Regions from separate parts of the Varibaculum prostatecancerukia genome, predicted to be linked through region 2. Evidence: riboswitches for the same ligand, from Rfam matches in the RefSeq annotation. Region 2 holds a riboswitch; the other holds the start of a gene.
The links. Region 2 has a riboswitch for ZMP and ZTP ahead of glyA (serine hydroxymethyltransferase). Riboswitches for the same ligand answer to the same signal wherever they lie in the genome.
Positions count from the first base shown of each region.

Region 1: another riboswitch for ZMP and ZTP. It lies ahead of purH (bifunctional phosphoribosylaminoimidazolecarboxamide formyltransferase/IMP cyclohydrolase); the one in region 2 lies ahead of glyA (serine hydroxymethyltransferase).

Region 1 is NZ_OW968402.1:1,758,872-1,773,973, forward strand. It holds gene KO216_RS07645 (L,D-transpeptidase) at 1-1,145, shown strand, start outside; gene KO216_RS07650 (L,D-transpeptidase) at 1,306-2,742, shown strand; gene KO216_RS07655 (alpha/beta fold hydrolase) at 2,822-4,951, opposite strand; gene purH (bifunctional phosphoribosylaminoimidazolecarboxamide formyltransferase/IMP cyclohydrolase) at 5,135-6,745, opposite strand; ZMP/ZTP riboswitch at 6,772-6,850, opposite strand; gene KO216_RS07665 (cell division protein PerM) at 6,880-9,345, opposite strand; gene sucD (succinate--CoA ligase subunit alpha) at 9,423-10,355, opposite strand; gene sucC (ADP-forming succinate--CoA ligase subunit beta) at 10,385-11,551, opposite strand; gene KO216_RS07680 (Na+/H+ antiporter subunit A) at 11,868-14,957, shown strand; gene KO216_RS07685 (Na(+)/H(+) antiporter subunit C) at 14,954-15,102, shown strand, end outside.
Region 2 is NZ_OW968402.1:197,281-212,382, forward strand. It holds gene KO216_RS00845 (glutamate--cysteine ligase) at 1-165, shown strand, start outside; gene KO216_RS00850 (amino acid permease) at 468-1,943, opposite strand; ZMP/ZTP riboswitch at 2,102-2,179, shown strand; gene glyA (serine hydroxymethyltransferase) at 2,203-3,495, shown strand; gene KO216_RS00860 (bifunctional methylenetetrahydrofolate dehydrogenase/methenyltetrahydrofolate cyclohydrolase) at 3,571-4,473, shown strand; gene KO216_RS00865 (BMP family lipoprotein) at 4,488-5,597, shown strand; gene KO216_RS00870 (exodeoxyribonuclease III) at 5,624-6,469, shown strand; gene KO216_RS00875 (class II fumarate hydratase) at 6,523-7,923, opposite strand; gene KO216_RS00880 (hypothetical protein) at 8,094-8,972, shown strand; gene ppgK (polyphosphate--glucose phosphotransferase) at 9,139-9,897, opposite strand; gene map (type I methionyl aminopeptidase) at 9,901-10,812, opposite strand; gene KO216_RS00895 (substrate-binding domain-containing protein) at 11,017-11,841, opposite strand; gene pheS (phenylalanine--tRNA ligase subunit alpha) at 12,037-13,122, shown strand; gene pheT (phenylalanine--tRNA ligase subunit beta) at 13,125-15,102, shown strand, end outside.

The DNA of each region.
Region 1 (15,102 bases), 650 kb from region 2:
CGACCGTCCGCAACGGTGCCTTCAGCTACGTAACCAGCCTGTTCACCACCCGCCAGGTAAACATTGTTCATGACTTAAAACCTAAAGTTGTGGACAAATGGTCACAAGAGTTACCCACGGAAACTTCGAAACTACAGCCGGTAACTGAGCCTCAGGTAGAAGCAAACTCCGAAGCAACTGGGTTTGAAATAACTCCCGGTAAGGACGGTTTTGGAGCAGATAACCGCGCTATCTTGATGGCAGCTGCCAAGGTAGTCGCCACCCAGAAGGATCAAAACGTTCCCCTGAAAATTGGTAAGACTATGCCTTTGGCGGAAGCGAGTTGGGCTAAACAACTGGCTGCTAATGCCAAAAAATTAGCTAAAACCGAGGTAACGGTGAAGGCCGGAGAAAAGGATATCGTTGCCACCCAGCAGGATCGGGTTTCCTTCGTGAAAATCCCAGATGTCACCATGAATCCTAAACCGGGAGCAGATGGGAAAGTTATCAGCAACTGGATAAACGAGAATAAAGAATCTGTTGAGGTAGAAAAAGTTAACGGCAAACGCTTCGTAAATAGCGAGGGGAAGGTACTTAAAACCGAAACCGAACTGAAAGATGGAGTTAAAGTCACCAACGCTGATCAGCTGGTAAAAGAAATCACCACCAACTTTGCCGCCGGAAAAGACAGCTCGGTAGCCTACAAGACCGATGTTGATAAAGCTACTAATGAAGACAAGACCATTGCCGATGGGGCGGAAAAGCTGGCCTATATGGCCGGGCCTGGTGAAAAATGGATTGACGTAAATCTTTCTAACTACACGGTTACCGGTTATGAGGGTGCCACGGTAGTTAAAGGACCAACAAAAATGGTTCCTGGCGCCCCCGCTACCCCCACCATTCAAGGAACCTTTGCGGTTGAACGTAAAGTTCGCTCTGACACTATGCGGGGATTTAACACTGATGGCAGCCGGTACGTAACCCCGAATGTTCCTTACGCCATGTACTTCTCCGGAGGATACGCGCTTCACGGAGCACCCTGGCGTGGTTCCTTTGGATGGGGAGGACCAGGCGGTTCTCACGGCTGCGTAAATATGCCCGTACCCGCAGCGGGCGAGTTCTACAACTGGGCACCGATAGGAACAGTAGTAGTCTCTCACCGCTAGTTACATTCCCGAAGGGATTCCAGCTATCGAAATCCCTTCGCAGCCGGTTTCACCTGCTATTGTGAGCAGACTTACCCATTTTGGGTGTGGTCAGCGATGCAAAGCCAGCTAGGATGAAGATACTGTTTGGATTCACCCATTTTCTGAAACCCCGATATCCATGTCTAAGAAAACAAAAATCACTATTGTCGCATTGGCTGCCGCGCTGGTTACGATTATCGCTGCCTTTGCAATCTACGTTTCCTACTACGCAGTTGGGAAGAAGGCACTACCTGGCACCAAGGTGGGGGAAGTTAAAGTCTCCGGGCTAACTGCTAAGCAAATTAAAAAGCAGCTAGATACCGCAGAAACCAAGTACCGGGTCACTTTTTCGGGACATGGGGTTAACGGAAAATCGCTGACCCCCAAGGAAATCGGGTATCAGGTTGATTCAGCGGAAACCGCCCGGAAAGCAACCGCGCGCAGTAGCGCCTTCAGCTACGTAACCAGCCTGTTTACCTCCAGGCGGATTCCGATCAAGCACCAGGTAAACGCGCAGGTTACCAGCAAACTATCGCATGAACTTACTAAAGATATTAAAGGCAGCAAACCGGTCACCGAGCCTAGCGTGCAACTTAACGCCGAGGGGACTGGTTTTAAAGCGATTCCGGGTAAGGACGGATTCGGAGCAGATACTAAGAGGCTACTAGCAGGCGCGGATAAGGTTATGGCTAGTCAAAAAAATCAGAAGATGCCTCTGACTATGGGTGCAGTCAAACCACTGGTTGATATTAAATTGGCACAGCAGTTAGCAGACGCGGCAGAAAAATTCATCCAACCACAGGTCACGATAAAAGCCGGGGATAAAGAAATCGTCGCTGACCAAAAAGACAAGGTTAGTTTCGTTATTGTTCCGGAGGTCAGTCGGCATGCCAAGCTCACTACCAATGACAATGCCGTGGCTGACTGGGTAAACAAGAGTAAAGAAGCCGTTGAGGTAAAAAAGGTTAACGGCCAGCGCCTGGTTAATAGCGCGGGAAAGGTACTAAGAACTAAAACCGCATCAAAGGATGGAGTCACCGTTACTAACGGTGACCAGTTGGCAAAAGAAATCGCCAGTAACTTTGCTGCGGGGAAAGACAGCTCCCTTGCCTTCGAGACTAAAGTCGATAAAGCCAGTAATGAAGATAAGCTCATTGCCGATGGGGCGGAAAACCTGGCTTATCTAGCAGCGCCCGGAGAAAAATGGATTGATGTGAATCTTTCTAACTACACGGTTACCGGATATGAGGGAACCACGGTGGCAGTAGCGCCGACCAGCATGGTTCCCGGAGCTCCCGCTACCCCGACGATTAAAGGAACTTTTGCCATCCAACGCAAACTACGATTCGACACCATGCGGGGATTTAATACAGACGGCACCCGCTATGTGACACCGAACGTCCCCTATGCTATGTACTTTTCCGGAGGATACGCCCTCCACGGAGCACCCTGGCGCAGTTCCTTTGGATGGGGAGGACCCCGTGGATCCCACGGCTGCGTAAATATGCCAGTTTCTGAAGCCGGCGAGTTCTATAATTGGGCGCCTATTGGCACCCCGGTAGTCGTGCACCATTAAAGGGCATCCGGTGCCCCACCCCGGCATCGAGGGAACTCCCGACCAGTGCTCCTATCAGCTGCTGTTAGCTGCCGGTTCTCTAGTTGGATAGCAGCCAGGAAATAATCAGATTGCCAGAGGCGCGCAGCCCATCGTGGTGCCAGTCTGGTTTTTCTAAGATATTGGCTCCCATAACCCTGCCGGTGTTTAGCGACAGGGTGCGGGGAACGAAAATATCGTCCCGGTAAACCACCGCATGTACCGGCACCTGGTTTTCCGCCAGTTTCTGCGGGTCATAAAGTACCGGCCAGTCAGTTTCTGCCGCCAAATCATCTGCTAGATTAGCTAGGGGTTTCAGCGCCGGATCTTGCGCAAAGACCCAGCTACCAAAGTGTTCCCCGGTCAGATAATAGGGTTTCCCCCAGTCGAGAGGATCGGCGTTTTGCGCGAACCCGGGAGCATTTGCGCGAATCCGATCTGCTGTCCAGGCAGTCGGCTCAACTTCGCTTTGCGGCACCGCATTCCCGTAAATAGTTTCATGCAGGAGGGCGTAGAGGGGATCTAGAGCAAAACTGACCCGGCTTCCGACTTGCCCTAAAAATTCTTGGGTGAGGTGGCGCTTGCCTCCGGTCTGCACAAAAGGCGCCTCGAAAAGGTAGCGCAGATTTTCTAGGCCCAGGGTGCGTCCCAGCTCCAGGCCTACCTGCCGAATTCGATTGGGGGTAAGTTTTTCTCCATTAGGCAGGTATTCATCGTGTTCTAGCACGTGCGCACAGGTTTGGCGGACTGCTTCTTCTATTCCGGGCAAGGCGTAGAACTCTTGGCAGCGCCGGGCGGTGGCCGCAAACGTGCGCTCGTAAATCCGGTTTACCTTGGTTAGTCCCGGCAGTCCTCCGGTGATATAGGCTTTTTCGATGGCCTCCGGAAAGCGGGAAAGATAGGCGGTAATAATAAACCCGCCGAAACTTTGCCCCATGACTGTCCACTTTTTTATTCCTAGGGCGCGGCGCAGCGCTTCCGCGTCCCCTACGATCTGGTCGGCGCGCATTAGCCGCAGCCAGGCTCCGGCGTGAGACCCCAATGCGGGAATAGTGACGTTATCGAGCGGGGTAGATCGTCCGGTTCCCCGCTGGTCAAGCATGATAATCCGGTATTTTTCCAGGGCAGCTCCGAACCAGGGGGCAGACCAATCGGCGGGACGAGAACCCTTGCAGCCGGGACCGCCTTGGAAAAAGATCAGGTAGGGTCGGTTTTCATCATCGTCGAGGGCGATTTCGCGGGCATAAATCTGGATATTGGTTTTCTGGATTTCGGCGTCTACCCAAGGGGGTAGAAACTGGTTGTCTGAATCCGAAATGTCGGAGTTTTTCTGCGATTTTGGCCGGGCTAGTTCTCCGGGAGTAACCGCAAACAGCTCGCTTTGTACCCCGCTGTCCTGCTCATCTACCCCTCGCGCCAGGTTTACTACCGGGTTTTTCGCCGAGTCCGGGTACAGGTTTAGCGCCACTTCTGGGTGGTAGAGGGGTACAGTCAGGACGTGTTCGCGGATTAGGTAACGTCCCTGGCGATACTCCTTGGGGTTAGGGTTTTGTTCTAATTGCGGATAAAGAGGGCGCGCTGGCGCTGCTGCGGGAGCGACCGGTTTTTGCTGGCCGCTAGTTTCGCGGGAGTCTTCTGGATGTAGGTATTTTGCGGATTTAGCAGCGTCCTCAGCTGGTGTATGGGAAGTTCGTTCACTGGTCCCCTCCTTTCCAGATTTCCAGCCTGGTCCTAAATCCGCTTCCCGGGGAGTCCCCGACTGGTATGCCCGCGCTACTGCCTGCGCATGACTGTCCGCTTGCTCATTAAGCGGGTGACCGGCGTGTCCTTTTACCCATTCGAAACTGACCTTCCCCTTCCTAGCAGGGTCAGATAGCAGCTGGTCTAGGCGTTTCACCAGTTCTAGGTTGGCTACTGGTTTGCCACCGCCGGTTTTCCAGCCTTTTTTCTTCCAGCCGAACCGCCATTTGGTCAAAATGTTAATCACGTATTGGGAGTCCGCCTGAATCAATAAATCATCGTCTATTCCGGCAGTTTCGGTCAGTAGATCGGCTACTGCCATCAGCTCCGCCTGGTTATTAGTTCCCAAAGTAAAACCGCCGGCACGCCAACAATCAGGTGACAGATACCAACACCAGCCGCCGGCACCGGGATTGCCGAGGGAGGAACCATCTGTTGCTGCGATAATCATCTGCAATCTCCTTACTGCACACCTGGAAAATCAAAATAACCTGGGGACGCCGGTCGGCGTCCCCAGGTTATCAGTACCAGTATCAGATCTGTGGTTCAGGCTTCGCGTTTGTCGCTCTAGCCTGGCGATTAGCTGGCGGCTTTAAAATCTGCGACCATCTTGCTGCCAGCCGTGATTAACCGCCTAGTGCCAGAAATGGCGGGTACCGGTCAGGTAGAGGGTTACCCCTGCCTCCTGGCAGGCTTTGATGGTTGCTTCATCACGAATCGAACCCCCTGGCTGCACAATCGCTTTTACGCCCGCATCAATCAGGGTTTGAGGACCATCCGCAAAGGGGAAGAAAGCATCAGAGGCGGCCACCGAGCCGCGTGCCCGCTCGGGAGCGGCCTCGCCTTCCGGCGCCTGTCCCAAGGTGTTGGCGCGTTGAACCGCCAGAGCACAAGAATCAACGCGGTTAACTTGCCCCATGCCGATGCCGACCGTGGCCTGATCCTTCGCCAGCAAAATAGCGTTCGACTTCACTGCCCGCACCGTCTTCCAAGCAAAGACCAGGTCAGCCAGGGTTTGCTCATCTGCTGCCTGTCCCGCGGCCAATTTCCAGTTTTCTGGATTATCTCCCTCGGCCTGCAAGCGGTCACGAGTTTGCGCCAACACTCCCCCGCTGATCTGCCGGAACTCCCATTCCACTGGAGCATCCGCATCAATCCGCAAAATCCGCAGATTCTTCTTAGTTTGCAGCAGCTCAAGCGCCTCTGCTTCATAATCGGGGGCAATAATCACTTCGGTGAATATCGGTTTCACCTGCTGTGCCATTTGCAAAGTCACCTTACGGTTACAGGCAATCACCCCGCCATAGGCAGACAGCGGATCGCAGCCGTGCGCCAGCAGATGTGCCTTTGCTACGTCCTCAGCAACTGCAATCCCGCAGGGGTTGGCGTGTTTGATTACCGCCACGCAAGGCTCGCTATGGTCGGTGGCAGCCCGCCAAGCTGCATCGGCGTCAGTGTAGTTGTTATAACTCATCGGCTTGCCACCCAGCTGTTCTGCCTGCGCCAGGCCGCACTCTTCGTCGGTGAAACGGTAGACCGCGGCCTCTTGATGCGGGTTTTCCCCATAACGTAAGCTGTGCAGTTCCTTGAGCTGCGGTTTCCACTCTTCCAGGTTAGGCAGGGCACTGCTAGCAGTATCCGCGTCCTCGCCTGGGAGTTGCTTAGCGAACCAGGAAGAAATCTGGGTGTCGTAAATAGCGGTGTGGTTAAAAGCGCGTGCTGCTAGCTCCCGGCGCTCCTCGGCAGTGAAGCCCCCGCGCTGCAAAGCAGCCGCTAGATCATCATAGGAGCTGGGATCAACGATCACTGCCACATCGGCGTGATTCTTGGCGGCCGCCCGAATCATCGAGGGACCTCCAATATCGATTTTTTCGATGCAATCCGCAAACCCCGCACCGGAAGCCACCGTGTCTGCGAAGGGGTAAAGATTGCAAACCACCAGGTCAATCGGGGTTACTTTTAATTCTTCTAGCTGCGCAACGTGGGCCGGCAGCTCCCGGTTAGCCAAAATCCCCGCGTGAATCAGCGGGTGCAGAGTTTTTACCCGCCCGTCTAGGCATTCGGGAAACCCGGTTACCTGAGAAACTTCAGTTACCTCTACCCCAGCAGCGGCAATCTGATGGGCGGTAGAACCGGTGGAAATAATTTCTACCCCAGCAGCCTGTAGGCTTTTTGCCAGTTTATCCAGACCGGTCTTATCGTACACGCTGACCAGGGCACGTTTAATGGGTTTAATTTCGCTCATGACGCGGGATCCTTTTGTTGCATTCTTTGTCCAGCCCAGGCGAGCGACTGTCCCTTTACGTTCCCCAGTGGTAATCCACTTTTTTCGCCAGTCACGTAAAAACCAGTCTACCCTGCTGGCTTCGGCGACGAAAGTTAGTCTTGGTCGGGAATTTCAATAGCTTGGGTGGAGGTATCGTCCGCATCGCGGTGCGGTTTGCCAGCTTTTAGCCGTCCTCGTTTGAAAAGTGAGCGTTTGATTGCTGGCCGCGTGAGCTCTGCTGCTGGGAGCCGCTTAGCAGAGGATTTTATTTTTTCTAGCACCTGCTGTTCTTTCGCAATAACTTCATCGGTTTTGCGTTCTGCCCAATCGGTGACTAAATCTTTGATTTCTTCGGTGTCAGCCGGGAGCGCGCCACGAGAGCGGGCAAAGATTTCTTGCGGAGTTGGCGGAGCCGGGCGGGTCGGCTCTGAGGACTCCCGCTCACTTGCTGTTTCACTGTCCGAGTTACCGGTGGTTTCGGGGGTGCTTTCTTCGGGGACATTTTCGTTGTTTTCTTCCCGCTCGTCCTCATGCTCACTTTCTTCATTAGCGAGAGTTTCTGGCTCATCAGCTTCAGGCAGTTCGCGCGTCTGGGGAATCTCTGTCGTTTCCTCCCCTTCCACGACTGGGGAGGCTTCTGGCGACTCACTTTCTGCCGCATCTGCGGTTGCGTTTTCTTCTTTTTCAGTGGCGGTCTGCTCGCCTTCTGCTGCGTCCGCGGCCTTAACGGTAGTATCGCTGCTCAAAGGAGTCCAGGAGCGATAATCTTTAGCTTTTTCTTTCGCGGCTGCAAAACCTTGGCGGCTAGCGCGCACACTCGCCCTCTTGACCAAAAAGAATTTATCTACCAAATAGGCGCGGGAGTGGGGATGCAAAACCGTTCCTACCAGTGTAATTGGCGCCCAAACCAGAAATAATCCCATGGCGGCAACAGCCAATGGATGCGCCCCCCAGGCGGACATCCGTCCCGCGCCGATAGAACCGGAGCCTAAGAAACAGAACCACGCGGTCAAAAAGGTAAATAAAAGCGCTCCCACCAGGAAAGATGCTACGTGTGAAAAGAAGTCAACCCGAGCCATTACGGTATAAAACAGATATCCAACCATCAGGCTAAGTACCGCAATCAACGCCAATACCCAATATCCGGGGGTTTGGGCAGGTAGCGCCCCCAGGATGGGCACTGCCGGAATCGGGCCAGCTTTCACCTGAGTTAAAGAGCGGATAGTGCCGGTACCCTGCTGGAATCCCGGCCCCAAAATCCAGGCTAACGCCCAGGTCTGAACGGTAGGCAGATAGAGCAGTTGCGCCAACCAGATGAGGACGCCTGCCCCCAGGGATACCCCGTACAGGTCATAGATTTTATTTACTGCCGTGATATGGGAAAACACTTGGGCAAGCACCAGAATCAAGGTGACAATCCCGAAGAACGTAAACATTTGCCATCCGGCGCGTACCCCGGAAACTACCCAGCCAGGCACCGTCCAGGTGCTATTATTTCCGTCCCAACTGCGCTCATCGCGGTCGATTCCCAGGCGACGATTTTCCAGATCTTGTCTATAGGCACGGTCGGGCTGGCGCATCCGCAGGATGAGAGTCCGGCTCCAAGCCGTAAAACGGTTAAAATCAGCAGCTAGACACGCTTTAGGACGGAGCAGCGAAGGCTTTTCGGTATCGAGGCGTTGATCGCGGTCAAATAGGTAAAAAGCGTAGGCAACAGCGGCAAGACCGTGTAGGAACGCCCAAAAAAACAAGCCTCCCAAACTATAGGCTCCGCGGATTGCTAGACCCACCAGGGTGGCAATTGCCGCTTGCGCAAAAGGATAAGCCCACAGGATGGTTTTACTTTCGAGGACGAAACTATGTGCTAGGCGCCCAGCTAACCACAGGTAGGCAATCCACAGTCCCAAAGGAATCACCGATAAGGTGGCGGCTCCACCGAGGGTGCCGCTTAGGGGAACCCCGAAGCCTAATGCCCAGACGCTGGCGCCTACTGTCAGGGATTCCGTCCAGACAGTATCCACCATCCAGGGGTTGCCAGAGGTGGAAAAATACACTCCCGCACTGATCGCTAAGAAAATTATCCAGGGAAATATGCAGGTGATGAGGGCGGCGGCCACCATCCGGGGAATCCCTCGCGGAATCCTCACGGTGAGGGTGCGCCGCCCCTTTTGGGAGCTAGCTACGGTTTTGTTTCCAGCCGATTTTGCGGATACTTTCCCAGCAGGGGAAGTTTTCTGTCTTGCTAGCCGCAATTTCCCGCCTAAGGGGCTCCCCTTACCTTTCTTGGTGCCGCCGGAGCCATTCTTGACTTTGTCGGAATACTTATTTTTGCCCCCCGGACGCTCAGTTCCGGATTTTCGCGCGTTTTTCTTTTCTGGTTTAGGCGATTTTCCTACGGAGGTATAGGCGGATACTTTCCTCGCACCCGCAGGTTGCCGAGGAATCTTTGGAACTTTAGGCCGCCGTAACATCCCTACTATTGTCCACTTTTTCGCGGTACTGCCATTTAGGCGCACCGCGCTCAAGCCTGCCCCGCGCTGAATAATGGTTGTGGGGGCGGCGCTAGGCGCCGCCCCCACAACATTTTCAGGTATTTCAATTTTAGCTGACGTGCTGTCACCAGCGGGAGGATTAGCTAACTGGCAGCAACTGCCATTTAGCTAAGCGCTTTATATGCCTCCCGCGCCAGCTCGGCAGTCTGGGAAGGAGTCTTCCCGACTTTTACGCCGTGGGCTTCCAAGGCTTCTTTCTTGGCTTGGGCAGTCCCTGCCGAACCGGAGACGATAGCGCCCGCATGCCCCATGGTTTTACCTTTAGGAGCAGTAAAGCCTGCTACATAGGCGATCACCGGTTTGGTGACATTAGCGGCGATATAGTCGGCGGCGCGTTCTTCCGCGTCTCCCCCGATCTCACCAATCATCACGATTACTTTGGTGTCGGGGTCTTTTTCAAAGGCCTCGAGAGCATCGATATGGGTGGTACCCACCACCGGGTCACCGCCAATCCCCATACAGGTGGTAAAGCCGATATCGCGGAGCTCAAACATCATCTGATAAGTCAAAGTACCGGACTTGGATACCAGTCCGATGGGACCAGAACCGGTAATATCGGCGGGGGTAATCCCCACATTGGACTGTCCCGGGGTAATGATTCCCGGACAGTTAGGGCCGATAATCCGACAGCCCTTTTCCAGGGCGGCATTTACGAACTCGGTGGAATCTTGTACCGGGATTCCCTCGGTGATCACCACGATTAGCGGCATTCCGGCCTCAACCGCCTCTAGCACCGCCCCTTTAGCGAAACGCGGGGGAACGAACACTACCGAAACATTCGCGCCCTCTTTTTCCATTGCTTCTTTTACGGTGCCAAAAACCGGTACCGAAACCGTTCCGGCTTTAATACCTTTCTTTTCTGCGGCTTCTCCCAGGGGGACGATATCGAAATCGACCGTTTGCCCTGCTTTCTTGGGGTTGGTACCCCCTACCACATTGGTACCGGCACCTAGCATTAATCGGGTGTGTTTGCGCCCCTCGGAACCGGTCATGCCCTGTACGACAATCCGGGCTGAGGAATCAAGGAATACTGACATTTGGTTTCTCCTTATTCTTTTACCGATTCTTAACAGCCGGCAGCGAGTTTAGCTGCCTGGGCGGCACCGGCATCCATAGTTTCTACCATGGTCACCTGCTGCAGGTTCGCTTCTTCCAAAATCTTGCGACCAGCCGCCACCGCGTTACCATCTAGCCGCACCACCAGCGGCTTCGTGGCTTTATCGCCCAACATTTCGATTGCTTTCACGATTCCGGAAGCTACCTGGTCGCAGGCGGTGATTCCCCCGAATACGTTTACGAATACTGACTTGACCTGGGGATCGCCCAGAATCACGTCCAACCCATCAGCCATCACCTGCGCGGAGGCGCCGCCCCCGATATCTAGGAAGTTGGCTGGTTTCACTCCATATTCCTCGCCCGCGTAAGCCACCACGTCCAAAGTAGACATCACTAGACCAGCGCCGTTACCAATAATCCCCACCTGACCTTCCAGGTGTACATAGTTCAAGCCTTTTTCTTTAGCTTTGGCTTCCAGAGGATCCTCGGTGCGTTTGTCTACCAACTGGTCGTGACCGGGCTGCCGGAAACGGGCATTATCATCCAAGGTTACTTTCCCGTCCAGGGCAATAATCTCGCCTTCTTCACTGGATACTAGGGGGTTTACCTCGACCAGGGTAGCATCCTCGCCCTGGTAGACATCCCAGAGCCCCTCCAGCACCGGTACGGCCTTAGCGATCAGCTCTTCATCCTCGAAACCGGCCTGTTTCAGAATGTTGCGGGCAACATCCTCGTCAATCCCAGTAACCGGCAGCGGAACTTTGGCCAGTGCCTCCGGGCGCTCTTTGGCTAGCTGCTCGATTTCCATGCCGCCTTCTTTAGAGCACATCGCCAGGTGGCGACGGTTTGAGCGGTCAAGCAAAATCGAGAAATAGTATTCGGAAGCGATATCGGCACCAGCGGCAACTAACACCCGATGCACGGTATGCCCCTTAATATCCATACCCAAGATTTCTTCGGCTTTTTCGCGGGCTTCCTGGGGACTGCGAGCGAGTTTAACCCCGCCAGCCTTTCCCCGCCCTCCTGTCTTTACCTGCGCTTTTACCACCACTAGGGGTGCAGCGAGTTTCTCGGCAGCTTTTTGCGCTTCTTCAGGAGTTTCGGCCACGATTCCGGCTAGCACGGGAACTCCGTGAGCCTCGAATAAGTCACGAGCCTGGTATTCGTAAAGGTCCACTTGCACGTCCTCTCAGTAAGTACCTCGACATCAAGATATAGGACTATAGTACCGCATATTTGCGCTTATTTCGTCACCAGAAAGTGTTCTCCCTCACGTTTGCGCTGGAACAGGGTTGGCATCAGAAAGCTCCGCGAAACCCGTACGGAAATGAAACATCAGTAACGATGAGGGCGCAGGTGGGGATTTTCTTTCCTTCGTGCACCCGCTGAGCTTTTACGCGGTCAGAAGCGAAAAAAATACCGGTTCACGGTACAGTTAAGTGACAGCCGGAACATGCTGGACGAAAAACCAAGAAAGTGAAACGGAAATAGCTATGCTTTTGTGGGATCGCGCAGCCGCGCTGATCGTATGCTACTTCTTGGCGACACTGCTAATTCCCTTTCTGGTCAAATACTTTAGGCAGCGCACTTTTTACATCGCCGCCCTCATGCCCCTGGGAGCCTTAATCTGGACGCTATCGCACACCCGGCAGGCTTTCGGCACGGGATCGCAAGGATTGGCTGACTTTTATCAATGGTCAAGTGCGCTAGATTTGGAAATAGGATTTCGCCTAACCGGCCTATCATGGCTGATGCTGACAGTAATTAACCTGGTTGGCGCTTTGATCTTGGTGTATTGTGCGCAATATTTCTCTGAAAATTCTCCGCGCCTTCGTCAATTTATCGCAGCTTTCCTAGGTTTTGCCGCCTCGATGTCAGGTCTGGTCTTAGCAGATCACACCATGACCCTCTATTTCTTTTGGGAAATCACCACTTTCAGTTCCTTTATTTTGATTGGTCACGAGGCTGAGGAACGTGCCTCTCGCGCTGCCGCTCGCCAAGCGATTTTGGTGACCACCACCGGTTCTTTAAGCATGTTCGCCGGTTTCGTGATTTTAGGAATCATGCCCGGAGGCTCCTTTAGAATCAGCGAACTGTTAACCGTACTCTCTTCCCCTACCGCCCTGGGCACTCCCGTCGAGCCGGTGGCAGCTATCAGCGGATTAGCGTTAATTCTTTTTGCGGCAGTTACCAAATCGGCGATTTTCCCAACCCACTTTTGGCTCCCCTCCGCGATGGCTGCCCCCACCCCGGTCTCGGCTTTCCTGCACGCTGCCGCGATGGTTAAAGCTGGTATCTACCTACTTGCCCGTTTTGCACCCGCCTTTGCCAGTTTCCCCGGACTTACCTGGGCAATCGTAGGTTTAGGGGGATTCACCATGCTGCTAGGTGGATACTCCGCACTGCGGCAAACCGACCTAAAACTGGTGTTAGCTTTCGGTACCGTATCTCAGCTGGGATTCCTGACTATGCTAATTGGCTCAGGGAACCCCCAACTTTACTTGGCGGGACTGTGCGTTTTGGCTGCACATTCCACCTTCAAATCCGGATTGTTCCTAACTACGGGTACTATTGAAAAACAGACCGGCACCCGCGAGTTTCCCAGCCTGTGCGGGCTGGGGGAACGTTCCCGGAAACTGGCCATTTGCGCTCTCGCGGGGATTCTATCTATGTCCGGAATCCCGATCACCAGCGGATACCTCGGAAAAGAGCACACCATTACCGCTCTTCTAGGTGCAGGACGCGACCTTGAATCCGGGGTGATTCTGGCGGTCCTGATTGCCGGATCTGCCCTCACCTTCGCTTACTCGCTGCGTTATTTTTGGGGAGCCTTTAGCCATAAACATGACCGGCAGGGAACTTGTCCCCATCGCCAAAAACTGCGGGCAACCGGTAAAACTCTGACCATCATTCCCGGCGTACTTACCGGACTTTCGTTGTGCCTGGGGTTCCTGCCCGGTGTCCTTGACGGTTTTCTGGGGCAAACCGCTGTGCAAATCTACGGGAAAAATCCGGGTCATCTGCATCTTTGGTCAGGGATACTCCCCGGTTTAGTGACCGCGCTGATCCTGATTGCAGGAGGTTGGTTGTTCTGGAGTCGCGCCCGCCTGGCACGCTTGCAACGCCGTCTAGCCTTCTCGCCGCGTTGGGGCGCCCAAGGTATTTATTCGCGCACTATCCGCAGCCTAGAAAGTGGCGCCTCCTGGGTGACTGGCAAGGTACAAACCGGATCCCTACCTACTGATCTTTCGGTGATATTTACCGTTGCGGTGTTGGCAGGAGCAGTATGCATGCTAGGGATTTCCGATATGCATCGCTGGCATTTCGCCGATTCCTTCGGGCAAGCATTCATCTGTTTTGCCCTTATCGGAATGGCCGCTATCTGCGTAGTTGCTCAACGTCGCCTAAATGCTGTGCTGGCACTTTCGGCTTGTGGAGCCGCAGTTGCCGCAGTTTTCGTTCTCCAGGGCGCTCCTGACTTAGCGCTAACTCAACTGGTAGTCGAAGCGGTCACTTTGACTCTTTTCTTGCTGGTACTGCGGCGCCTACCCGCACGTTTTTCTCGCCGCCTCAGCCGCTGGGCGCCCGGGTACCGGCTTCTAATGGCCGCTGCCTGCGGAGTGGGCGTAGTGCTATTAGGGCTATCCACCGCCTCTGCCCGGATTCATGAACCGGTCTCCAACCTGGTAACTACCGAGGGTAGCATTTTTGCGGGCGGTCAAAACCTGGTCAATATCTTGCTGGTGGACGTGCGAGCCTGGGATACCGTGGGGGAACTGTCGGTACTGCTAGTTGCCGCCACCGGGGTTACCGCCCTCATCTACCTGCGAGGATTATCTACTGCGCTCGCTGACTCCCAACGCGCTCGCCGATACCGACTATTGGCGAGGGCGCGCAAACGGCGGGGTCGCTTAAAGGAAACTTCTGCCGCCCCCCAGCAAACCTGGCTAGCCGTCGCCACTTTAATCAATCCGCGCCGCCGCTCTATTTTGCTGGAGGTTTCCACCCGAATCCTCTTCGATACTTTGCTACTGGTATCGGTATGGCTACTGTTTATTGGACACAACCACCCTGGTGGAGGCTTTATCGGTGGCATGGTTGCCGGTATTGCTATCACTATCCGTTATTTTGCAGGAGGGCGTTTTGAACTGCTGGAGGCAGTCCCGGCGCGTCCGGGCGGAGTGATCGCTATCGGAATGACTACTGCGGTAGTTAGCGCCCTAGTCCCCCTGGCCTTTGGCTACACCATTTTGCAAAGCGTGGAGGCTCACCTTGATTTAGGGATCTTAGGGGATTTGCACTTTACTTCTGCAATGGGGCTAGATATTGGGGTATATCTGCTGGTTATCGGGGTGGTGCTTGATTTGCTGCAGTCCTTAGGATCCGAGATTGACCGGCAGGGCGAATCTGCGGGACACCAGTTGCCGGAAATTGATATTACCGGGCGCGAAGATCCAGCGGATCAGCCGCCAGGCTTTAGGGACGCTAAGGGCGAGACCTCAGTTTCGTCCTCCGCGAGCGAAGGAACAAAGCTCACTCCAGAACTAAGTTCCCTCTCTGAACCTCGGGAGGCACAACGATGAGTGTTTCTTTATGTCTACTTTTAGCTGCCGGCTTCCTGGTTGCCTGCGGGGTTTACTTGGTCACTGAACGCACTTTGACCCGCATAGTTATCGGATTAGGGCTGCTGGGCAACGGGATTAACTTATTTCTGCTTTCCCAGGGCGG
Region 2 (15,102 bases):
TACCAGCGGCAACGCATCATTTTTGAACATACCAACTCCTATGAGGCAGTAGTTGCCTTCCTGATGGCAGAAATGGAGGCAGGCGAGCCGCTCGATCCTGGGCACTTCGTAGACAAATCCCTGCACCAAAGCGGAGTCAAAGGCTGGAAAGTCCGCGCCCGCTAAGCGCATTAGCCTCAGGCGCGAACGTTTGGAAAGGGCGCGGGAAAAGATACGACAGGGGGCCTGAGCCGAACTTGTTGAGGCTCACGGGGTCCCCGGAGTGCTTTTCCCACGCCCGTTGCCCAGGGTGTGCTGCACTGCCAACACGTTATTAGCACGGGGAAGGACTATAGTTGTTTGGCATCTGTGAGCGCGGGGGAGAGTTTTATCCGAGTGGGTGCGGTGGGCATAAGAAATCGGGGAGAGACCTAGTCTCTCCCCGATTTCTTGGGCAGGAGGAAAAATCCCTCCCTTGCGCTTAAGCTCTACTGATTATCCGGAGCTTCGGTTTCGGCGGGAGCGTCAGCAGTAAACATGTCATGGTCAACGTAGTTGCGCACCACCAACCAGGCCAGTGCCAACACCGCGGTCACCGAGGCGAACGCGATAATCGCTGCCGGCCCGAGTCCGCCCTCGAACCACATAAGCACGATCATGGAGGCAAACACCGCTAGCACTATGTAGTTGGTGTAAGGTGCCCAGGGAACATGGAACTTAGGACGCTCCAGCCCGTTGCGGCGGCAGTGACGCACGAACAAGATATTCGAGATCATCACGGAACCCCACATAGAGCAAATCCCAATCCCCGCCATATAGGCGATGACGTCAAACGCTTCGGTGGGGTGGATCATATTGATAAATACCCCCACCAATCCAATAGTGCCAGCAGCCACAATCGCCGCGTAAGGTACCGCGTTGCGGTTCATCCCCGCCAAGAAGCGCGGAGCCGAACCAGAAACCGCTAGGGAGCGCAAGCCGCGACCACAGGTATAAAGTTCCGCGTTAATCGCGCTGGCTGCCGCCAACATCACCACAATATTCATAATGGTGCCGGCAGCGGGAATACCAATGGCAGTAAAGAAAGTAACGAAGGGGGATTCGTTCTTGTCGTAAACATTGTGTGGCAACAGCAAAGTGAAGAGCACGATGCAGCCCATGTAGAAAAGCAAAATACGCCACATCATAGAGTTAACTGCCCGGGGCAATTCTTTTTGCGGATCCTCGGCCTCGCCAGCAGCGGCACCCAAGTATTCGGTACCACCGTAAGCAAACAGCACCCCCAGCGACATAGTGACCATGGTGAAAGCGCCCTTGGGGAAGAGGCCGCCGTTATCGGTAATCGCACCCACCCCCGGATGGTAAACATGGCCGCCCACGGTCAGGTTGATGCCCAGAATCAAGACCACAATCGCCAAAATCATGAAGATTACAATCGCCGCGACCTTAATCATCGCGAACCAGAACTCGAACTCCCCGAAAAACTTTACGGAAGCGAGGTTTACTATCACCATCAGCGCCAAGGCGATGAAAGCCCAGCCCCACTGGGGAATCACCTGGAAGATTTTCCAGTAATGCATATAGTTAGCAATCGCGGTGATATCGGCCATCAGCGCCGAAGAATAGGTAATAAAGGCAAACCAACCGGTGAAATAGGCGCCGCGTTCGCCCATAAACTCGCGGGCGTGGGAAATAAAGCCACCCGAGGAGGGACGATACAGGCTCAGTTCAGCCAGGGCGCGCAGCATCATATAGGCTACGGCGCCACAGATTGCATAGACAATGGCTACCGAGGGCCCGCCCTCGGAGATACGTCCGGAAGCCCCAAAAAACAGGCCGGACCCGATGGCCCCGCCCAGCGCAATCATGCGCATGTGGCGAGACTTTAACCCTTTGCGGTATCCGACATCGGATTTATCGCGGTGAGAGGCAGTCCCCGCGGCCGACGGTTGAGTTTCGCTCATTAGATTTCTCCTAAGTTTTACCTTTTTGTACTCGATAACAGAGCACATAGGGAGTATAGGTGAGGCGCGCGCCAGACTTTAAAGGCAGTCAGCATTTGGAATCGCGCATCCAGCAACTAACTATTTAGGTAAAAGCGTCCTCGGTAACGGTAGACTAAAATCGTAACCGTGACTGGCGTAGGTGGGATACCACCGGGGAGCAAGTTGTTAATCAGTCGCTCGCCTGGGCTGATTCAGCACTATAAATAAGGAAAAGTCAATGGGAGATAAACTTCTTATCCGATCCATTTCGCAAGTGGATCCCGAAATCGCAGCAGTTTTAAACCAAGAGTTAGAGCGGCAACGCGGCACCTTGGAAATGATTGCTTCTGAAAACTTTGTGCCGCGTGCAGTATTGCAGGCGCAAGGATCTGTCCTTACCAATAAATATGCGGAAGGCTACCCGGGGCGCCGCTATTACGGAGGATGTGAAGCGGTAGATGTGGCCGAGAATCTGGCTCGCGACCGGGCTAAGGAAGTATTTTCTGCCGAGTTCGCCAATGTGCAGCCCCATTCGGGTGCCCAAGCCAATGCGGCAGTCCTATCGGCGCTGGCTCAGCCGGGGGATACCATTATGGGCTTGGCGCTAGATCATGGCGGGCACCTTACTCACGGCATGAAAATCAATTTCTCCGGCAAGCTCTATAACGCCACCGCCTATCAGGTGGATAAGGAAAGCAGCTGGGTGGATATGGATCAAGTCCGTGACGCGGCCTTAAAGTACCGCCCGAAAGTGATTATCGCTGGCTGGTCGGCCTATCCCCGTCAGGAAGACTTTAAGGCCTTCCGGGAAATCGCGGACGAGGTGGGCGCCTATTTGTGGACGGATATGGCGCACTTTGCGGGGCTGGTAGCTGCGGGGTTGCATCCGAACCCGGTGCCTTATTCGGATGTGGTGTCTACGACCGTACATAAAACTTTGGGCGGACCGCGTTCCGGGATGATTCTGTCGCGCGATAAAGAACTGGGCAAGAAAATTAATTCTGCGGTTTTCCCCGGTCAGCAGGGCGGGCCCTTGATGCACGTGGTGGCGGCGAAAGCAGTCGCGATGAAGATTGCAGGCAGCGAAGAATTTAAAGAACGGCAAAAGCGCACTTTAGAGGGCGCGAAAGTGCTGGCTAAACGGCTAACCCAACCGGACGTGGCCGAATGCGGGATTTCCCTATTGACTGGCGGCACCGATGTGCACCTGGTGATGGTGGATCTGCGAAACTCGTCCCTAGATGGTCAGCAGGGTGAAGATTTGCTGCACGAGTCCGGGATTACCATTAACCGCAACACGGTACCTTTCGATCCGCGTCCTCCCCGGGTAGGCTCCGGGCTGCGTATCGGTACCCCGGCGCTGGCTACTCGCGGTTTCGGAAAGAAAGAGTTCACCGAGGTATCCGAGATTATTGCCGGAGTTTTGGTGGATGCTTGCAAGGGGAAAGTTGACACCTCCAGCTATCGCGAACGGGTGAAGACCCTGATTAAACGCTTCCCCCTCTACTTGGGGCTTAACCAGGTTGCCTAGAGCAAAATAGATAAGTGCAGGGTGGCGCGGGCAGATCGGCAAGGTCTGCCCGCGTCCTCAAGCTAAGGAGAAAAAATGCGTAAAGGATGGAGCGGAGACGCGATTTTGCTGGACGGGGCAGCGCGGGCTCGGCAACTGAAAGAACAAATGCGGCAGCAGGTAGAACGCCTGCATCAGCAGGGGATTAAGCCGGGACTGGGCACCATTTTAGTGGGTTCCGACCCGGGCTCGGTTTCCTATGTGGCAGGTAAACACCGCGACTGTGCCGAGGTGGGTATCGACTCGATTCGGGTGGAACTGCCAGAGACTGCTTCCACTGCCCAGGTTTTAGCCGAGATTGAAAAACTAAACGAAAATCCCGCCTGTACCGGTTATATTGTGCAGTTGCCGCTGCCACGCCAAGTCGATGTGAACCAGGTGCTAGAAGCAATCGACCCTGATAAGGATGCTGACGGATTGCACCCCATGAACCTGGGACGCCTAGTGCTGCGGGTCAATGAGCCGGTAACCTCCCCGCTGCCTTGCACCCCGCGAGCCTGTATCGATTTGCTGCAGCAATACCAGGTGCCTTTAAACGGCGCGCACGTATGCGTAGTAGGACGCGGAACCACCGTGGGGCGCTCCTTGCCCTTAATGCTCACCCGCAGAGAGATTAACGCCACCGTCACCTGCTGCCACACCGGAACCCGGGATTTAGCTGCGCAAACCCGCCAAGCGGACGTGATTGTGGCCTGCGCTGGATCAGCGGGAATTATTAAACCCGAGATGGTCAAAGAAGGGGCAGCAGTCCTGGATGTAGGAGTATCACGCGGCGCCGTCAACCCGGAAACCGGGAAAGCCCGCCTAGAGGGCGATGTGGCTGACGGGGTAGATAAAGTGGCAGCTTGGCTCTCGCCGAACCCCGGAGGAATCGGTCCGATGACGCGGGCGAATCTGCTACTCAACGTGGTGGAAACCGCTATCCGTCATGCCGGTTAAGTGAGGAATAGCCTATGCGTTTGCGGAACCTTTCGATTCCTTTAGCCCTGGCCGCTACCCTCGCCCTCACCCTGGGTGGCTGCTCTTCTTCGCCGAAAGCTGCCTCCAACGCGAAACCTGCGGCCGTAGCTAAAACGAGCGGAGTGTTTTGCCTGGTAGAGAAGAAGAAGTTTGAAGATATGCGCGCGGCGGCACTCAGCAAAGCTATGGAGGCGGCGCTGGCGAAACCGGAAAATAATAAAACGGTGAAGCCGGAAAATATCAGCGTGGAGAAAACCTCGCAGATTAGTGGCCAGCTAAAGAAAAAGAAGTGCAACAATGTGCTTTCTTTAGAGCCGGGGTTCGCGCCAGAAATGTTGCGGATCGCTAAAAGTAATGCAGACATAGACTTTGCGATTATGGGAGCGCTTGGGCAGGCGAAATCGCTACCTAATGCGACCGGTATTGATTTTGATTTGCGGCAACCCGCGTTCTTAGCTGGGTATGCGGCTGCCGGAGTTACTAAGAGTGGCCAGGTGGCGGCAGTTAGCGATTTACCGCGAGAGGATACCGATAAGAATCCGGGCAGCGCCCTTGGAAAAGATCCGGTTTCTGCTTGGGCAAGCGCGTTTCGGCTGGGGGTCGAATACTATAACCAGTTCAAAGGTTCGGGGATTAAGTTTTCCTATTGGGAACAAAGCACCGGCGGGCCGCTGCGGGTAAAAAGCGCTGAGCTGCATCAGCAGTTACTGAAACTAGCCGATGAAAAGGTTGATGTTATTTTCGTGGTGGCTAATCCGGAAGAAACCGGGGCGGTAGCGGAGCTGGCGGCTAAAGATGCGGCAGCTGTCTGGACGGGACAAGACCTGGCAGCCAGCGCTCCCGATTTGAAAGCAAACGTGCTCACCTCGGCGGTCATTGATGCCTCCGGGTGTGCGAAACAGCTGCTGCAACAGCTTAAAACCGGATCTATTTCCGGCATTGACTACCGGGGAACTCTAAAGAATTCCGGGGTTAAACTGGCTGGTTGGGGCGATTATGCTCCCAGGTTTTCTGATAGCCTCACCGCGGAACTGGCGGGAATCCGCAGCCAGATTGATAGCGGAAAAATAGATATAACGAAACTTGAGACCCATCGCGGCTAAATGAAAACGCAAAATAAAGGGGAAAAATGCTGAAGGTTGCCACAGTTAATGTGAACGGGATCCGGGCGGCGTTCCGTAAAGGAATGGATACCTGGCTGGAGCAGGCGGAGCCGGATGTAGTGCTGGCTCAGGAGGTGCGTGCGAGCGAAGAAATCACCTCGGAACTTTTTGGGGATGACTGGCAGGTAGCGGTGAACGCTTCGCAGCTAAAAGGGCGCGCGGGAGTAGCAGTCGCCGTCCGTAAATCTTCGCCTTGGCACCTAGCGGAATCAGAGGCCGATACGGTTCCGGTGGAAGTCCCCCAAGATGGAGGGCGTTGGTTAGAGGCAGTTTTGGCTCGGGAAAATGAATCCGGGGAAGAGGATGCGCGTGTGCGAGTAATCTCCGCGTATTTTCATTCCGGGGAAGTGGGAACTGAAAAACAAGACCATAAAATGGCACACCTAGAGCGGATCGGGGAACGTCTGGAGCACTTACTGCCCGCAGACTCCGCCTCGGAAAATAAAGAGCCGTTAGTGCTGGTAGCTGGGGATTTCAATGTGGTGCATACCGAGCGGGATATTAAGAACTGGAAACCGAACCACAATAAACGCGCCGGAGTGTTAGACGAGGAAATCGCTTTCCTAGATCGCTGGCGTGACCAAGGCTGGGTTGACGTGGTGCGCAACCTTGCGGGTGAGGTGCAAGGACCGTATTCCTGGTGGTCATGGCGGGGTAAAGCCTTCGATAATGATGCCGGGTGGCGCATCGACTATCAGTTCGCGACCCCGCAGTTGGCGCAGTTGGCGCGCAGTCAACAAGTTGACCGCTCCGAGGCCTATGACCAGCGCTTTTCTGACCATGCGCCGGTGGTTGTTACCTACGAAATTTAAAGCCGCGCCTACCAGTAATATCCCTGGCAGGCGCGGCCTAATACAGTTACTGCTTACTTACCGGCTTTCGGGTGAGTCATATCGGCAACATTTAGAGCTTTATCTAAATCTTCCTCGCTGATTTCGCCGCGCTCAACAAATCCCAGATCCAGAGCAGATTCCTTTACGGTCATCTTCTCTTTCACCGCGTGTTTAGCGATCTTAGCGGCATTTTCATAACCGATGTAACGGTTCAGCGGAGTCACAATCGAAGCCGAAGATTCTGCCAGCTCCAGGCAGCGCTCCGGGTTAGCAACGATTCCATCTACGCAGCGCTCCGCCAGCAGACCGGCAACCGCTCCCAGACAGTTAATCGACTCTAGCAGGTCAATCGCCATAACTGGCAGCATCACCAACAGGTCGAAGTTGCCTTGGGCACCCGCGAAAGCAATCGTCTGATCATTGCCGATGACCTGGGCAGCTACCTGCACGGTGGCCTCCGGTAATACCGGGTTAATCTTGCCGGGCATAATTGAAGATCCGGGCTGCAGATCCGGCAAAGTGATTTCGCCCAGACCGCAGCGCGGTCCCGAGGATGCCCACCGCAAATCGTTAGCAATCTTTACGAAGGAAACTGCTACTACCCGCAGCGCCCCGGACATTTCTACCAGGGAGTCTTGAGCGGCCTGTGCCTCGAAATGGTTATCGGCCTGGCGGAACGGCAAATCCATATTCTCGGCGATTAGGGCGATAACCCGCTCGGAGAAACCCTCCGGAGTGTTAATCCCGGTACCGACAGCAGTGCCACCCAAAGGCAGCTCTGCCAGGTTCTTTTCCGCGTCCTTTACCCGGTCAATCCCCTTACGTACCTGTGCGGCATAACCGGAGAACTCTTGACCCAGCATAATCGGGGTGGCATCCATCAGGTGAGTGCGCCCCGCCTTAACGATATTGGCGAACTCATCGGCTTTCTTTTCCAAGCTGGTGGCCAGCTGATCTAACTTCGGGAGCAACGCGTGCTCAACGGCCTCATAGGCGGCAATATGAATCGAAGAGGGGAAGACGTCATTAGAGGACTGGGAGGCGTTCACATGGTCATTCGGGTGAACTTTGCTGCCCTTAAAACCGGTGGCCAAGGTAGCGACTACCTCGTTGGTGTTCATATTCGAGGAAGTCCCAGAACCTGTCTGGAAAACATCAATCGGGAACTGGTCATCATGCTGACCAGCGATAACTTCTTCCGCGCCTTTAATAATGGCATCGCGGGTTTCGGAATCGATAACCCCTAGTTCGGCGTTAGCAATCGCTGCCGCCCGCTTGATTTGTCCTAAAGCCGCGATGTGGTGGCTGGAGAGGGTACGGCCTGAAATCGGGAAATTTTCTACCGCCCTTTGGGTTTGGGCTGCGTAGAGGGCGTCCTTGGGAACCCGAACTTCCCCCATAGTGTCATGTTCGATACGATATTCTTCGCTCACGTGTAGCTCCTTTGGTCTTTTTAAAAGTGGTTACTTACCTTCTAGCCTACCGGGGTTAGGCGTCACCGGCGTCCTAAAAATCCGGAGAAAACCCTTGAAATTTGGTGCAGGGGTGATTTTAGAGGTGAAAGCACCCTAGACTGGAACTATCGACAGAAAGCGGGAGCACTATGAGCAACGATGCCTCAGACGATAAACCCACCGAATATCTGCCTGGGGGAGCAATGGCGAACGCCTATGTTCCGCGGGGGCGGCAAAGTAATCGGCGGATTACTCGACGGGTAGCGCAACCGGAACCTAATAGCGTGGAGCAAAGAAAAATAGCGGTACCGAATCCGCCCGAGGGTGCGCCCTCAACTGTTCCTGCCGCCGCCGCTTTCGAAGGTCAACCACCCACTGAGGTGATTCCGCCAGTGAACCAGCCCTCAGGCGGTGGGGCAGGCGCCGCGCCCTATCCCGCTGGTAATAATGGCGCTGCACAAACCCCTGCTACCCAGGTTCTGGGGGGCTCGGGGGCGACTTATCCAGCAGCGGGAGCTGCCCCGGTTCAAAGGAAATCGATCGATCCTGCCGCCGCCACCCCGCAAGTTGATTCTTTCCCTGGGGGGATTCCCCCCGCCTATGACCCGCAGGTTGACCCGGAACAGCTGCGGGAAGACCAAGAATACGAGGAAGAACGCGCAGATAAACGGCGTTTGATGAAAGTTGCGGCCATTGTGACTGCGATTGTAGCCATCCTGGTGGGGGCAGTGGTGATTATTGCGATGACCATTTCCGCTAAAGAAGTGGTGCCTGCCGAACAGGAAACTAGCCCTTCAGAGAGCGTTTCCACCAGTTCTTCGGTTCCTGAAACTACCTATACCACCAGGCAAACTGAGGAACCCACTACCAGCGCGCCCGCACCTGAGCAGCCAAGTGTGCAGCCGAGCGCCACTCAAACCACCCCTGCCGCCCCGCCCACAACCCGGGCGACACCCACGCAAGAACCTAGCCCCACCGGGGGTGCTGAAACTCCCACCTCTGCGCCAAGCCCCTCTGCCGGGAACTAAGCAAGACCTCGAGGTAAGTATCTGGGGAGCTGCAGTGATTAACCGCAGCCCGCATCCCAACTTGGGGTGCTGACCTCGAACTATTAGGTGGAACAAAGGAAAACGCCGGGGGTTGTTTGCCCCCGGCGCGTCCTCAAATAAGGAAACTAGATTAATCCTGGGATAGTTATCCCTGCTTGCGTTGGCGGGCAGCCCCGGCTGCCGCTGCCCCCACAATCCCGGCAGTGTTTCGCAACTCGGCGGGAATAATCGGGGTAGAGATATCAATTAGGGGCAAGAATTTATCGTGTTTGCGGGATACTCCGCCGCCCACTACAAACAGATCGGGACTAAATAGTTTTTCCATTTCCTGGTAATACTTGGTGAGGCGTTTCGCCCACTTTTTCCAAGACAAACCATGGCGTTTGCGTACGGCTGCGGAGGCCCGAGTTTCCGCGTCGTGCCCGTTAAGCTCGATATGACCGAGCTCCGTGTTGGGCACCATCACCCCATCAACAAAGATCGCGGTGCCAATCCCGGTACCCAAGGTGGTAAACACGGTGACTCCCGGCTGCTCTTTGAAAACGCCGTACTGCTGCTCCGCCAACCCGGCGGCATCAGCGTCGTTTAAGGTTGCTACCGGACGTCCGATGGCCTTCGAGAACACCTCCACGGTGTTCTTTCCTACCCACTCTTGATCCAGGTTTGCCATGAAACGAACATTGCCCCCGGGAAGCGGACCGGGGAAGCACACCCCTACCGGCACGTCCTCGGGAAGGTCAAAATGAGCCAGGACATCCGCCGCCGTTTTGGATACCGCCTGGGAGGTAGCCGGGTAGGGGGTGTCAATCCGGAAACGTTCCTGAGCGAACTCTCCAGTTTCTAAATCTACCGGCGCACCTTTAATGCCGGATCCGCCGATATCGATACCAAACGCGATAGCCATTAACTACTCCTTGCTAGGCAGGGTCAGAATTTGCGCACCATCTTCGGTTACCACCACAGTGTGTTCGAACTGAGCTGTGCGTGAGCGATCCTTGGTGACCACTGTCCAACCATTATGCCACTGTTCCCACTCGATTGTCCCCAGAGTGAGCATCGGTTCAATAGTGAACACCATTCCCGGTTCCATCACGGTGTCATAGGAGGGGGCACAATCATAGTGAGGAATAATCAGACCGGAATGGAAAGCTTCCCCAACGCCGTGACCAGTAAAGTCGCGTACCACCCCGTAACTAAAACGCTTCGCGTAGGCACTGATAACCCGACCGATAATATTGATTTCACGTCCCGGCTTTACCGCTTTAATCCCGCGCATCATGGCGTTATAGGTGCGTTCCATCAGCAGGCGGGATTCTTTATCTACCTCGCCGACACTGAACATGGCGCAAGTATCGCCGTGTACCCCGTCCTTATAGGCAGTGATATCGACGTTAACAATATCGCCTTCCTGCAGCGGCTTATCATCGGGGATTCCATGACAAATAACTTCATTCACTGAGGTACACAGGGATTTCGGGAAACCCATATAGTCCAGGCAAGACGGATATGCTCCCTGCGCAACGATATAGTCGTGACCAATTTTATCGAGTTCATCGGTAGTTATCCCTGGTCGCACCGCTTTACCTACGGCGGCGAGGGCATCGGCAGCAATCCGGCCGGCGGCACGAATCTTTTCCACAGTTTCCGGGGATTTGGTATCGGAAGCGGTGATTCGTTCCGGACCATCATGGAAAAGGTATTCGGGACGCTCGATTTCTTTAGGAACGTCCAGCCTGGGGCTAACGTTTCCGGCTTCTTGATTTCCCAGCGGGGCGCGTTCAGCCAGTTCTTTGGGGCTAAGTCCTTGATATTCATTCATGCCTCTATCCTACGCGGGCGGGCAAATGTTCCAGATTTACAGTATTTTTCGGCTCGAGGACGCAGGTGAACCCAGTGCGTGGGCGCAGGTAGATAGGGAATAGGGGCGCAGCCAGGTGCCATGGAATTGGAGGAGTGAGTCCGCAGAGGTAGGCGCGGAAAGTCAGAAAAGATGCAAAACTAGCGAATCCTGACTGAGAAAAGACTAAAGAGACTCGCGGGCAACATACTGCAGCAGCTGCCCACTGGGGGCTTTACCCAGGTCGAGGTCATCGCCCTCGCGCTGCGCGATATGCATTAACTCTTGGTAAGCGAGCGCCCGGGTATCAACTTTTATTGAGGATATGGGGGGTCGCGAAACTTGGCCAGCGGGAGTATCGAAGCCTCCCACAACCGAACCATCCTGGGGAACCATCCTTCCGCATTCCCGCAAGCCATGCACGATTGCCATCGCGGTCGTATCATCAATCGCACAGAACCCGTCGATACTGGGATGCTTTTGCAGCGCCCCCAGCAGATAGGAAGCAATGTTCTCGGGATCTTCGGGGAGCGCCAGTTGGATGGGAGTCGCCATTCCCGTCGCTTGGCACACCATTTGGGCGAAGAAATAATAGACAGTAGCGGCATTTTCAGGGTATTTTCCCTGCCAGTGCACGAAAGCTAAATGACGGCGATTCCGTTTTACTTGGGCATCGACCTGAATCTTAGCCATCTGGAGGGTAACTAAACTGGCGGGATTTTGCCGATCCTTCCCCTGCAGCAAAGAATCAAGAACCGTTGCCCCACATTCTTTTAGTTCCCCGAGAGTCTTTTCGTCCAGGGGGAACAGCGGTAAAACGGCGGCATCGGTTCCCCTAATAGTAGAAAGTAAATTATCGGGATGATCTTGCAGGTGAACTGTGCAAACTACGCTAATTCCCACCTGGGCAAGCATAATTGTCATATCGCGTAGCAGGGCGGAGTGATCCTCGCCAATATCGACAGCAGGCACTACGATATCGACCTTTGTCTTTCCAGCCAGCGTCGCCAAGGTGCCTCCTCGATTGCAAGTTTGATTCTATTCTACATATTTCCGCCGTCTTAATAGCCGCTATCTGCGTCTAATCTCTTTTGGGCGTAAACATCGCGGAAAGTTCCGATCCGCGGTCTTAAATTACCCCCGAATTTGCTTGGCAACTAAAGTGTAAGACAAACGAGAGAACAAACATTTAAGAAAGGTGAACCTGTGTCTGACGCGACCACACCTATCTCCCCGCTAGATCAAGAGGGAATTGCCCGGGCAGTTGCGGCGGCGGAAGCCGATTTTTCTACTGCCGGCTCGCTAGAAGAATTAAAGAGGGCGCGCGGAGCTCACCTGGGTGATAACGCGCCGATTATCCTGGCTAACCGGGAGATTCGTAACCTCGATAAGAAGGATAAAGCCCAGGCGGGAAAGAATCTTGGCGGTGCCAAGAAACAGTTGCATGCCGCCTATGACCAGCGGCTAACCGCCCTCGAGAAAGAAAAAGAAGCCCAAACCCTGGCGGCGGAGGCACTGGATGTCACCCAGGTGGCGCAGCGCTACCCGCAAGGTGCGCGCCATCCCCTCGAAACCCTGATGGAAGATATTTCTGACTTTTTCGTTTCTATGGGTTGGGAAATCGCGGAAGGCCCGGAAGTCGAACACGAATGGTTCAACTTTGATTCCCTGAACATCGACCCGGATCACCCGGCGCGGCAAGAACAGGACACCCTTTATGTAGATGGTCGCTCTTTGGGGGGAGACGCTGCAGGGGACGGCAACCTGGTGCTGCGCACTCACACTTCGCCAGTGCAGGCACGAGTGATGCTTTCGCGGGGAGTGCCGGTATATATTGCTTGCCCCGGGAAAGTTTTCCGCGCCGATGAGCTTGACGCTACCCACACTCCGGTGTTTCACCAGGTAGAAGGGCTGGCAGTCGATAAGGGTTTGACTATGGCGGATCTGAAAGGCACCCTGGATCATTTCGCACAATCCATGTTCGGGATGGAAGCCAAAACCCGGCTGCGTCCCTCCTTCTTCCCCTTCACTGAGCCCAGCGCAGAAATGGATTTGTGGTTCCCGCAAAAGAAAGGCGGACCCGGCTGGATCGAATGGGGTGGCTGCGGCATGGTCAACCCGAGTGTGCTGGTAGCCTGCGGAATCGACCCGAATGTGTATTCCGGGTTCGCCTTCGGGATGGGGGTTGAACGCACCTTGATGCTGCGGCACGGAATCACCGATATGCACGATATTGTCGAGGGCGACGTGCGATTTTCTAAACAGTTCGGCACTACCGGAAGGGGAAACTAGCAATGCCATTTGTAGCGCTTGATTGGCTAAAAGATCACGTCGAGGTAGTGCCAGGCACGGATATCAAACAGCTTTCAACCGACCTGGTGAAGGTGGGTTTGGAAGAGGAAGCTATTCATCCGGCCGCGGTAATCGGCCCTTTGGTGGCGGGGAAAGTTTTGACCTTGGATGCCAAAGAACAATCCAATGGGAAAGTCATTAACTATTGCCGAGTAGATGTGGGTAAGTTTAACGACCGTCCCGGGGAAGGAAAAGAGCCCTCCGAGCTGGCCAGTCGGGGAATTATTTGCGGCGCCCACAACTTTAAAGTTGGAGATTTAGTAGTGGTATCGCTGCCGGGCGCAGTTTTGCCCGGTGATTTCCAGATTGCTGCCCGTAAAACCTATGGACATATTTCCGACGGGATGATTTGCTCCCAGCGGGAACTAGGGATTGGTGAAGACCATGACGGAATTATCGTCCTGGAGCAGTTACTGCCGGAAAAGGCAGCAGCCGGGGAGCTGCCCGCTCCCGGAGAATCGGTAATCGAACTGCTGGGATTAGGGGAAGAAACCCTAGAAATCAATATCACCCCCGATCGCGGTTACTGTTTCGCAATGCGCGGGGTAGGGCGCGAATACGCCCATTCCACCGGGGCTAAATTCACTGACCTGGGGCTGGCAGAAAATCTGCCTTCCGGGTCAGTACCGGCGGCAACCGAAGATGGGTTCGCGGTTAAAGTAGCAGATGAGGCTCCGATTAACAGCAAGGTCGGGTGTGACCGGTTTGTGACTCGCATTGTGACCGGCATTGATGCGCAGGCTGCAACTCCGGACTGGATGGTGCGCCGCCTAGAACAGGCAGGAATGCGTTCCATTTCTTTGGCGGTAGATGCCACCAACTATGTGATGCTGGATTTGGGGCAACCCCTACACGCCTATGACCTGGATAAAGTGTGCGGGCCGATCGTAGTCCGCCGGGCGAAAGCTGGCGAAAAGCTAACTACCCTCGATGAGGTAGAACGCGCCCTAGATCCCGAAGATTTACTGATTACCGACTCCCCGGAGGGCGTAGAAGGCTCCCGGGTGTTGGGCTTGGCCGGAGTAATGGGAGGCGCCTCCACCGAGGTGACTGCCGATACCGTAAACGTGCTGGTTGAGGCAGCGCATTTCCATCCTACTTCTATTGCGCGTACTGCCCGGCGTCATAAACTGCCTTCCGAAGCCTCTAAACGTTTTGAACGCGGCGTGGACTTCGAGGTATCTCCGGTAGCTGCCCAACGGGTAGTAGATATTTTGGTTGAATATGGCGGAGGCACCGACAGTGGACGGGTCAGCGACCTCAATCACACGGAGCCTTTTGCCGAAATCGTGATGCCGCTGCATGAACCGGCACGGCTAACCGGGGTGGAATACGACCAGGAAACCATCACTCGGCTGCTAAAAGAGGTCGGGTGTGAAGTGCGGGTAGAAGAGGGCAAAGTGTTTGCCCAACCGCCTTCTTGGCGTCCCGATCTGACCGGACCGGCACACCTGGTAGAAGAAATTGCCCGGCTGGCCGGCTATGACACTATTCCTTCGCGGCGCCCGCGCCCGATTGCCGGACGCGGATACACCCCCAAGCAGCGAGCTCGCCGGGATGTAGCTCGCGCCCTGGCGCAAGGTGGCCTGGTGCAGGTGCTTTCTTATCCCTTTATTTCCGAGGATGTTTTTGACAACGAACTCTTCGGGGAAAAGGATGTGCGGCGTCAGGCGGTGCGGGTTGCTAATCCGCTCGCGGACGATCAGCCGTTACTGCGCACTTCGCTGCTAGATACTTTGCTAGGGGTTGCCCGGCGCAATATTGCCCGCGGCAATGAGCAATGCGCGATTTTCGAGACTGGTTTGGTTACTCGAGGAATGGGAACTGAACTTACCGGTTCTTTCGGGGTCGAGCAAAAACCGGATCCGGACCAGCAGCGCGCCCTCGAAAAAGGAGTTCCTTACCAGCCCGAACATATTG